2 regions of the Novosphingobium sp. 9U genome follow, and region 1 is predicted to be linked to the other one. Evidence: riboswitches for the same ligand, from Rfam matches in the RefSeq annotation. Region 1 holds a riboswitch; the other holds the start of a gene.
What was found. A riboswitch is a leader RNA that binds a small molecule or an ion and turns the genes downstream of it on or off. The one in region 1 is predicted to bind cobalamin.
Positions count from the first base shown of each region.

Region 1 (3,764 bases):
CGGCGGAGAAGCGGCAGGTGGAGCAGACCACCACCGCTGCTCCCTGTTTGACCGGCTCCAGCATCTAGAATCGGCTCCTCAGGCCGAAGTAGACGGTGCGGCCTAGCGAGCCGTAGCCGCTGGTCGTCTGGTAATCCTTGTCGGCGAGGTTCTCGACGCGTGCCTGGAAGGTCAGCGCCTCGGCCACGCGCCATTGCGCGCGCAAGTCGATCAGCCAATAGTCGTCCAGTACCTCGGTGGTGCTGGCGCTGTTGAAGCTCTTGCCGGAGTAACGCGCCGCGATGCTGGCGCGCAGGCCTGCCGGCAGTTCGAACCCGCCTTCCACGTTGGCCAGGTGACGCGGCACGCGAGCGAGCTGGCGGCCGTAGAAGGCGGCATTGTCGCTACGGTCCTCGGCCTTAATCCAGCTATAGTTGCCTTCGACGAACAGCACGTTCCAGTGCGCCGAGCCGGTCAGTTCCAATCCGCGGGCGCGCGCCTGCTTGACGTTGGCATAGTACCCGAAGCGCGTGGTCGTGGTGCCCGGTATGAAGCACTGCGCCGGCAACGGGCCGCGCGTCGGACAGTTGGCGAAGTCGATCAGGTTGTCGGTGTCGCGCTGGAACCACGCAGCGGACGCATGGAAGATCTCGCCGAAGCGGTGCTCCGCGCCGACTTCCCAGCCCTTCGCCTTCTCCGGCTGCAGCCCGGCCTTGCCGTAGATGCTGAAGAGCTGATAGAGGGACGGCGCCTTGTAGCCCTCGTCGTAGCTGGCGCGCAGGATTGTCGCGCCCTGATCCGGAGTGTAGGCGGCGCCGGCGCTGAACACGGTGTTGCCGCCGAACCGTGACTGGTCGTCGTAGCGGGCGCCGGCGTTGAGCGTCAGGCCGGTGAGGGGCGTGAGGCGCACCTGGCCGTAGACACTGTTGGTGTTCGCCTTCGTCGGCACCAGATCATAGGGCGTCAGCGTGTTCGACGGCGAAGCGGTGGTCATCCGCTGCTCCTCCCGCTCGGCGCCGAACACCAGGTCGAGCATGTCTGCAGCGTGGTAGGTGCCCTGGTACTCGAAACGCCGAATGCGGCCGTGAGCGTCGAAGTTGATCTGGCGAATGCGGCGCGCGGGATCGAAGTTCTGGCGGTAGGTCTCGGTCTGCAGCGCCGCGATGCGGTTCACCAGCTTGCCGTCGAGCAGGGCAAAGTTCAGCCCCGCATAGCCCGACCACTCCTCGGTAGTGCCATAGGCGCGTGAGTCTCCGCTGGTGCCGTCGAACTCGTTCTTCGCATCCGCCCAGTAGCCGCGCAGGTCGAGCGACACGCCTGGCGCAAGCTTGACCGTGGCCGTGCCGCTGGCCGCCTGGCGGGTGTAGCCGTCGTCCTCAGTGCCATTGGCGCGAGCCGAGATGCCGTCGGTAGTGAAGGTGGAGCCAGCGATGCGCCAGTCGATCGTTTCGCTGGTGCCGCCGATGCCGGCGCGAGCAGAGACGGTCTGGTGCGTGCCGGCCTCGGCCGCCATGCTGCCTTCGAGAGGCTTCTCGGGCTTGCGGGTCGAGACGTTGACCACGCCGCCGATCGCGTCGCTACTCCAAAGGATCGATTGCGGCCCGCGCAGGATCTCAATCCGCTCGATGTCGTCGAGCATCAGGTTCGAGCAAGCGTAGCCCCCAGCGGTGGAGGAGGGGTCGGCCAGGCGCATGCCGTCGATCACCATGACGGTCTGGCCCGCGTCGGCGCCGCGAATGCGCAGCGAAGTCGCAGTACCGTAGCCGCCATTGCGCGAAAGGCTGATGCCGGGGGTGCGTAGCAGGATGTCGCTGACGGCGATGGGCTGCGCATGCACGATTGCCTGCTCGTCCAGCACGGTGACGCTGGCGGAGTTGCGATCCTGCGTGACGGGCGCACGAAAGGCGGTGACGACGATGCTTTCGTCGGGCGCTTCGTCGGCGTGGGCAGGGGTGGCGAAGAGGGCGGAGAGGACCGAGACAGCGGCCAGGGAAGTAGAACGGATCAAGGGAATCCCCTTCTTGCAAACGGCGTCGTGCCCGCCGGTCGGCCGTTGCAAGAGGGGCATGCGCGCAGAACCCCTGCGCCAAGCAGGGCACGACATGACTCCCCCTTGCGCGGGATCACCCGGCAAGGCGGTTGCTGTCGTTGCGCGAGGGATGACCCTTGCGGTGAAGCAAGGGACCTCGAACACCCGGTGCACCCTGCCCGGATGAAGAACGACTGCGTCAGGCAGGTCTCCTGGCTTGCGGGTCAGCGCCGTTCCGGCCGCCTTCTCAGGACTGATGGTCCCAATGGCGTAATGGCCGGACGGCTCGCCGCTTACAGTTGCAGGGGCAGCCCGGGGCTTTCACCCGAGTTCCCTTTTGATCCCCTCGCGGGGAACCTGTCGCGGCGCGGCCCCTACTGTGGCGATGCGAGAAGCGCAAGGGGTGGAACTGTACGTCCATGAACTAAGATCCGCTGGTGTCGAGCGGGGGAGGGGCGGTTGGCCGCTTGCGATGCGCCAAGACTTGGCTTATCCCCGCGAATGTATCGGGTGCTCGAGAGAGCTTAATCGGGAAGTCCGGGCCGGCGTCGAAAGGCGCCCAAGCCGGCACTGCTCCCGCAACTGTAACTGGTGAGCGCATCGCCACAATGCCATTGGGGGCTCTTCCCCGAGAAGGCGGCGACTAGCGCGTTTGATCCGGAAAGTCAGGAAACCGGCCCGATGCCGTCGTTCCTCTGCGCGGGCGGGATGCACCGGGCGGACGAGGGGCTCGCATCTATGCGGGCAGGACCCTTGGCGGACGACATTCGTGTGTCGCGTCGAAGGGGAGCCATGAAGTCATGATCAAGCGCTGACCAGCCTCGCGGCGAAGCTGTGCTTTGTCCGTGCTCCCTTCTCACGCGAACGGCGCGGCCCTCGGGCTCTCGCCGCCATCCAACGTCCAAGCTTTGGAAGAACAGCCCTCATGAACCGATCTCTCGCACTTGCCTCACCACGCTTCGAGCTCGCAACTTTTGCCGCACTCGCGGCCGTCATGCTGATCACGCGCACCCATTCCTTGAGCCACGTGGTGCACCTGCCCGACACCAGCCTCGCCAGCTTCTTCGTGCTGGGCTACCTCGTACGTCGGCCGACGGCGTTCGGCGCCCTGTTCCTGCTCGGCTTTGCGATCGACGTTTGGAAGATCTACGTCATGGGCGGCTCCGGCTTCTGCTTCACGCCCGCCTACTGGATGCTCCTGCCGGCCTACGGCGTGATGTGGTTCGCCGGTCGCTTCGTCGCGGACAAGTTCGGCGAGCGTCTGTCTGCGCTGCTGCCCGCTGCGGTGCTGCTGCTGCTAGCCACGTTTGTCTCGAACCTGTTCTCCAGCGGCGGTTTCTACTTCCTGGGCGGCCGCTTCGCCGACCCGAGCGTGGCTGAGTTCCTGCCTCGCTTGCAGAAGTACTTCCCCGGGACGCTGCTCGCGACGCTGCTGTGGTCTGGCGTCGGTGCCGCGGCCTATGTTGCGCTGCTGACCGCGCGTCCCGAACTGCGCCGAGCGCGCGCCAAGTGAACGACAGCCTCACCAACGAAGAACGCCGCCACAAGGAGCGCACCGCCAAGCACAAGAAGGTGGTCGACGCCCGCATCGCCGCGGCCAAAGTCGACAAGGGCCTTGTGCTGGTCCTTACAGGTAACGGCAAGGGCAAGTCGTCGAGTGCGTTCGGCATGGTCGCGCGCTCGCTCGGCTACGGGCGCACCGCGGCGGTGTTCCAGTTCATAAAGGGCAAGCAGGACGTCGGCGAGCGCGCGTTCC
Region 1 covers NZ_LR732469.1:2,477,150-2,480,913, forward strand. Annotated here, with positions in the region: gene GV044_RS11580 (DUF1636 domain-containing protein) at 1-64, opposite strand, end outside; gene GV044_RS11585 (TonB-dependent receptor) at 65-1,987, opposite strand; cobalamin riboswitch at 2,193-2,384, opposite strand; cobalamin riboswitch at 2,500-2,705, shown strand; gene GV044_RS11590 (hypothetical protein) at 2,934-3,521, shown strand; gene cobO (cob(I)yrinic acid a,c-diamide adenosyltransferase) at 3,518-3,764, shown strand, end outside.

Region 2 (3,764 bases), 1.4 Mb from region 1:
AACCGGTGCGCCCCGATCGTCAGCAGGTAGTGCAGGCTGGGCGCCCAGTACGGGTGGACGGCCACCGTATGATAATGCGTCGCCAGGCCGACCGGTGCGTAGACGTATCCGGCCAGCGCCTGCCGCGCCACGCCGGCCGCGCGTTCCCAGAACAGCCGATTGGGCCGGCGCGCCAGCGAACCGTCGCAGGTGAAAGAGAACTGGCACCCGCTCGACCGCTCGGACCCTTGGTAGACGACACCGCACACCGTCTTGGGATAAGCCGGATGCGCCACACGGTTGAGCACCACTTGCGCGACCGCCTGCTGACCCGCGTCGGCCTCGCTCGCGGCTTCATAGTATATGGCCGCGGTCAGGCACTGTTCGGCGCGGGTGCGGTCGACGCCGCTGTTGTCGATCCGAAGCGATTGCGCGACCGGCGGAGGGACGATGCTGGAGCCCGGTGTGCCTTCCGCGTCCGAATGGATGCCCTCGCCAAGCCCGGGCTCGCGCTTGTCGAGCTCCAGGTAATAGAAGGCCGATCCCGGAAAGCTGTCGCCTGCCCGCTCGAACGGCAGGGGTTCGACAGCGACGCCCTGCGCCGTAGCATCGCCGACCGAAAACGCATCCCAGCTGCCGGGCGCGGCGAAGGCGGGGAGCGCGATCGCGCCTGCCACTGCCAAGGCCAGGCGCGCGCGATAGCGTCCGCGCGCCGCCCTCAGCCGCGCGCCGCCGTGTCCCACGCGCGCCACGAAGTCCCGCGGGCGCAGTTCGTCGAGGCAGATCGGAGCGAGGCGAGAGGTCATGCAGTCCTGGTCAGAGCCATGTCGATCTTGCGCCTACGCGCCCGCGTATGGCTTGGCAGCAGGGGAATGGCGTGCGTCCCGATTCGGTACATCGCTGCCCCATAGCCTTAATCGGTTAAGGACTTGCGTTGTCGATCGCGTGCCCTTGCCAGCGCCGGCGCGGGCGACTAGGGGCGCGCTCACGTCACGGGTTGACCGGGAAACCGGACCCAAGAGGGAATTCGGTGCAAAACCGAAGCTGCGCCCGCAACTGTGACCGGGGAGCCCTTCCTCAACCAAGCCACTGGCGCCTCAGGGTGCTGGGAAGGCGGGGAAGGGCAGCGATCCGGGAGCCAGGAGACCTGCCCGAAAAGACGGTCGTTCCGCATCGGGCGGGTGAACCGGTGCAGCGTGGTGCGTGCTTCCATGAGGGGAAGCGCGGGCCTCTCGCCATGAACGGCGCTTCGTTCAAGGTTGGAGGTTTGCACATGAAGTACCTGTTTTTGCTCACATCGGCGCTCGCGATCGCCACTCCGGCGCTGGCGCAACAGGCCGATACGGACGCCACCAACGAAGCGGGCTTCTACGACCCGACGTTGACCCGCGACCCTGACACCATCACGGTCCTCGCCACCGGCAGCCAGCTTCCGATCGACCGCACCGGTCAGCCGATCAGCGTCATCGGCACGCAAGAGATTGCCTCCATTCAAGGCCCGGACATCACCCGCGTGCTGGAGCGGCTCCCCGGTGTCACCTTCGCCCGCAACGGCGGCCTTGGTTCGACCACCAGCTTGTTCGTGCGCGGCGCCAACTCACAGCAGCTGCTGGTGCTGGTCGACGGCTTGCGCGTGGCGGACGTGGCGGCTCCGGGCGGCGGCTATGACTTCGGCAACCTGACCACCGGCGGCCTCGGCCGCGTCGAGCTGCTGCGCGGTTCCAATTCGGTCGTCTGGGGCTCGGAAGCGATCGGCGGCGTGCTGGCGCTCACCTCGCGTGACCTGAACGGCCTGGAAGCCTCGGCCGAGTACGGCGCGCGCGACACCTTCGACGGCCAGGTCACCGGCGGCGTCTCGGGCGACAACTACGGCGTGACCCTGAACGGCGGCTACCTCACCACCGACGGCCTGAGCCAGGCCGCGAACGGCGCCGAGCGCGACGGGTTTCGCCAGTACCGCGCCGGCGGCCGCGCCCATGTCGAACTGACCCCCGGCCTGACCGCCAGCCTCGTCGGCCGCTACACCCGCGGCAAGCTCGACATCGACGGGTATCCCGCGCCTCTGTTCGAATTCGCGGATACGCCCGAGTACCAGAAGACGCGCGAGATCGGCGGCCGCGCCGGGCTCGCCTGGACTTCCGATGCGCTGGACCTCAACGCCGGCTACCAGGTGTCCGACACCCGCCGCCGCTATTATGACCCGACCTTCGGCGACACCGACTTCAACTCGGAGACGCAAGGGCAGAGCCGCCGCGCGGAACTGGCCGGCACCTATCGCGCCAACCAGGAGCTGCGGCTCGACTTTGGCGCGGACCACGAATGGTCGCGCATCGATACCGTGTCCGCCTTCAGCCCGGCGGCGCGCTACAAGGCCAATCTGTCGAGCGGCCACGCGTTGCTGGGCTGGTACGGCGATCGCTTCACGCTTGCCGGTGGCCTGCGCTACGACGATCACTCGCGCTTCGGTGATCGCTGGACCTTCGGCGCCAACGGCAGCTTTGTCGTGACGGATCAATGGCGTGTGCGTGCCTCTTACGGCGAAGGGTTTAAGGTTCCGACGCTCTATCAACTCTTCTCCGAGTACAGCAATCCCACGACGACCCTGAACCCCGAGAAGAGCCGCAGCTACGACGCCGGGATCGAGTACGGCGACCGCAACGGCGATCTTCATCTCGCGCTCACCGGCTTCCGCCGCGACAGCCGAGATCTGATCGGCTTCACCTCGTGCTCGGGCGCGATCTGCGCCACGCGGCCGTTCGGCTACTACATCAACGTCGGCCGTGCGCGTGCGACCGGCTTCGAGCTCGAACTGGGCGCGCGCGTCAGCGAGACGCTGCGGGCGCAGGCGTCCTACACCTACGTGAAGTCCACCGACCGCACGCCGGGTAGCTTCGACGAGGGCACCGATCTTGCCCGCCGCCCGCGCCATGCGCTGACCGTCTCGACCGACTGGACGCCGGTGAAGTCGGGGCCGCTGAGCGGCTTTGCCCTGGGCGGCGACATCCGCCTGGTGAGCGACAGCTATGACTTTGCGGGCGAGTTCGGCCGTATCAAGGGCTACGTGCTCGGCACCGTGCGCGCGAGCGTGCCCGTGGGCGAGCACCTGGAAGTGTTCGGCCGGGTCGAGAACGTGACCGACGAGAAGTACGAGACGGCAGGCGGCTATGGTACGGCCGGGCGCTCGGGCTTTGTCGGCATCCGGGCAAAGATGTGAGATCGATGACGTTCCTGCCCCGGCTATGCCGGGGCGGAACACCGCTCGCTCGATATGGGGCGAGCGGATTGGCCGCTGTCGTGCTGGCGCTCGGTGGGTGCCAGGACGGCACGGCGCCGCCGGTCATCCGATCGGCGCGTCCGAGCGTGGTGTCGCTCAATCCGTGTAGCGACGCGATCCTGGCGCAAGTGGCTGCTCCCGGACAGCTGCGGGCGGTCTCGCACTACAGCCACGAACCGGGGTCCAGTTCGATGGGTGTGGCTGCGGCGCGGCGCTACCCCGCCGTCTCGGGCTCGGTCGAGGAGATCACCAAGCTGGCGCCTGACCTCGTCGTTGCCGACGTGTTCCTGCCCGCACCGACGGTTCAGGCGCTTCGTGACCTCGGCATTCGGGTGGTCACTATCGGCAGCGTGAACAGCGTGGCTTCCAGCGAGGCGCAAGTGCGGGAGCTGGCCGCCGCTACCGGGAATTCCGAGGCTGGTGAGGGACTTGTTCGCCGGATCGAGCAAGCGCTGAGAAGCGCTGCGCCCTCGAACGGCACGAAGCCGGCATCGGCGCTCGTCTGGGAGAG
Region 2 covers NZ_LR732469.1:1,116,136-1,119,899, forward strand. Annotated here, with positions in the region: gene GV044_RS05085 (cell wall hydrolase) at 1-785, opposite strand, end outside; cobalamin riboswitch at 957-1,149, shown strand; gene GV044_RS05090 (TonB-dependent siderophore receptor) at 1,253-3,193, shown strand; gene GV044_RS05095 (ABC transporter substrate-binding protein) at 3,199-3,764, shown strand, end outside.
Region 2: it holds a riboswitch for cobalamin, as region 1 does, so the genes downstream of both, GV044_RS05090 (TonB-dependent siderophore receptor) here and GV044_RS11585 (TonB-dependent receptor) in region 1, are expected to answer to the same signal.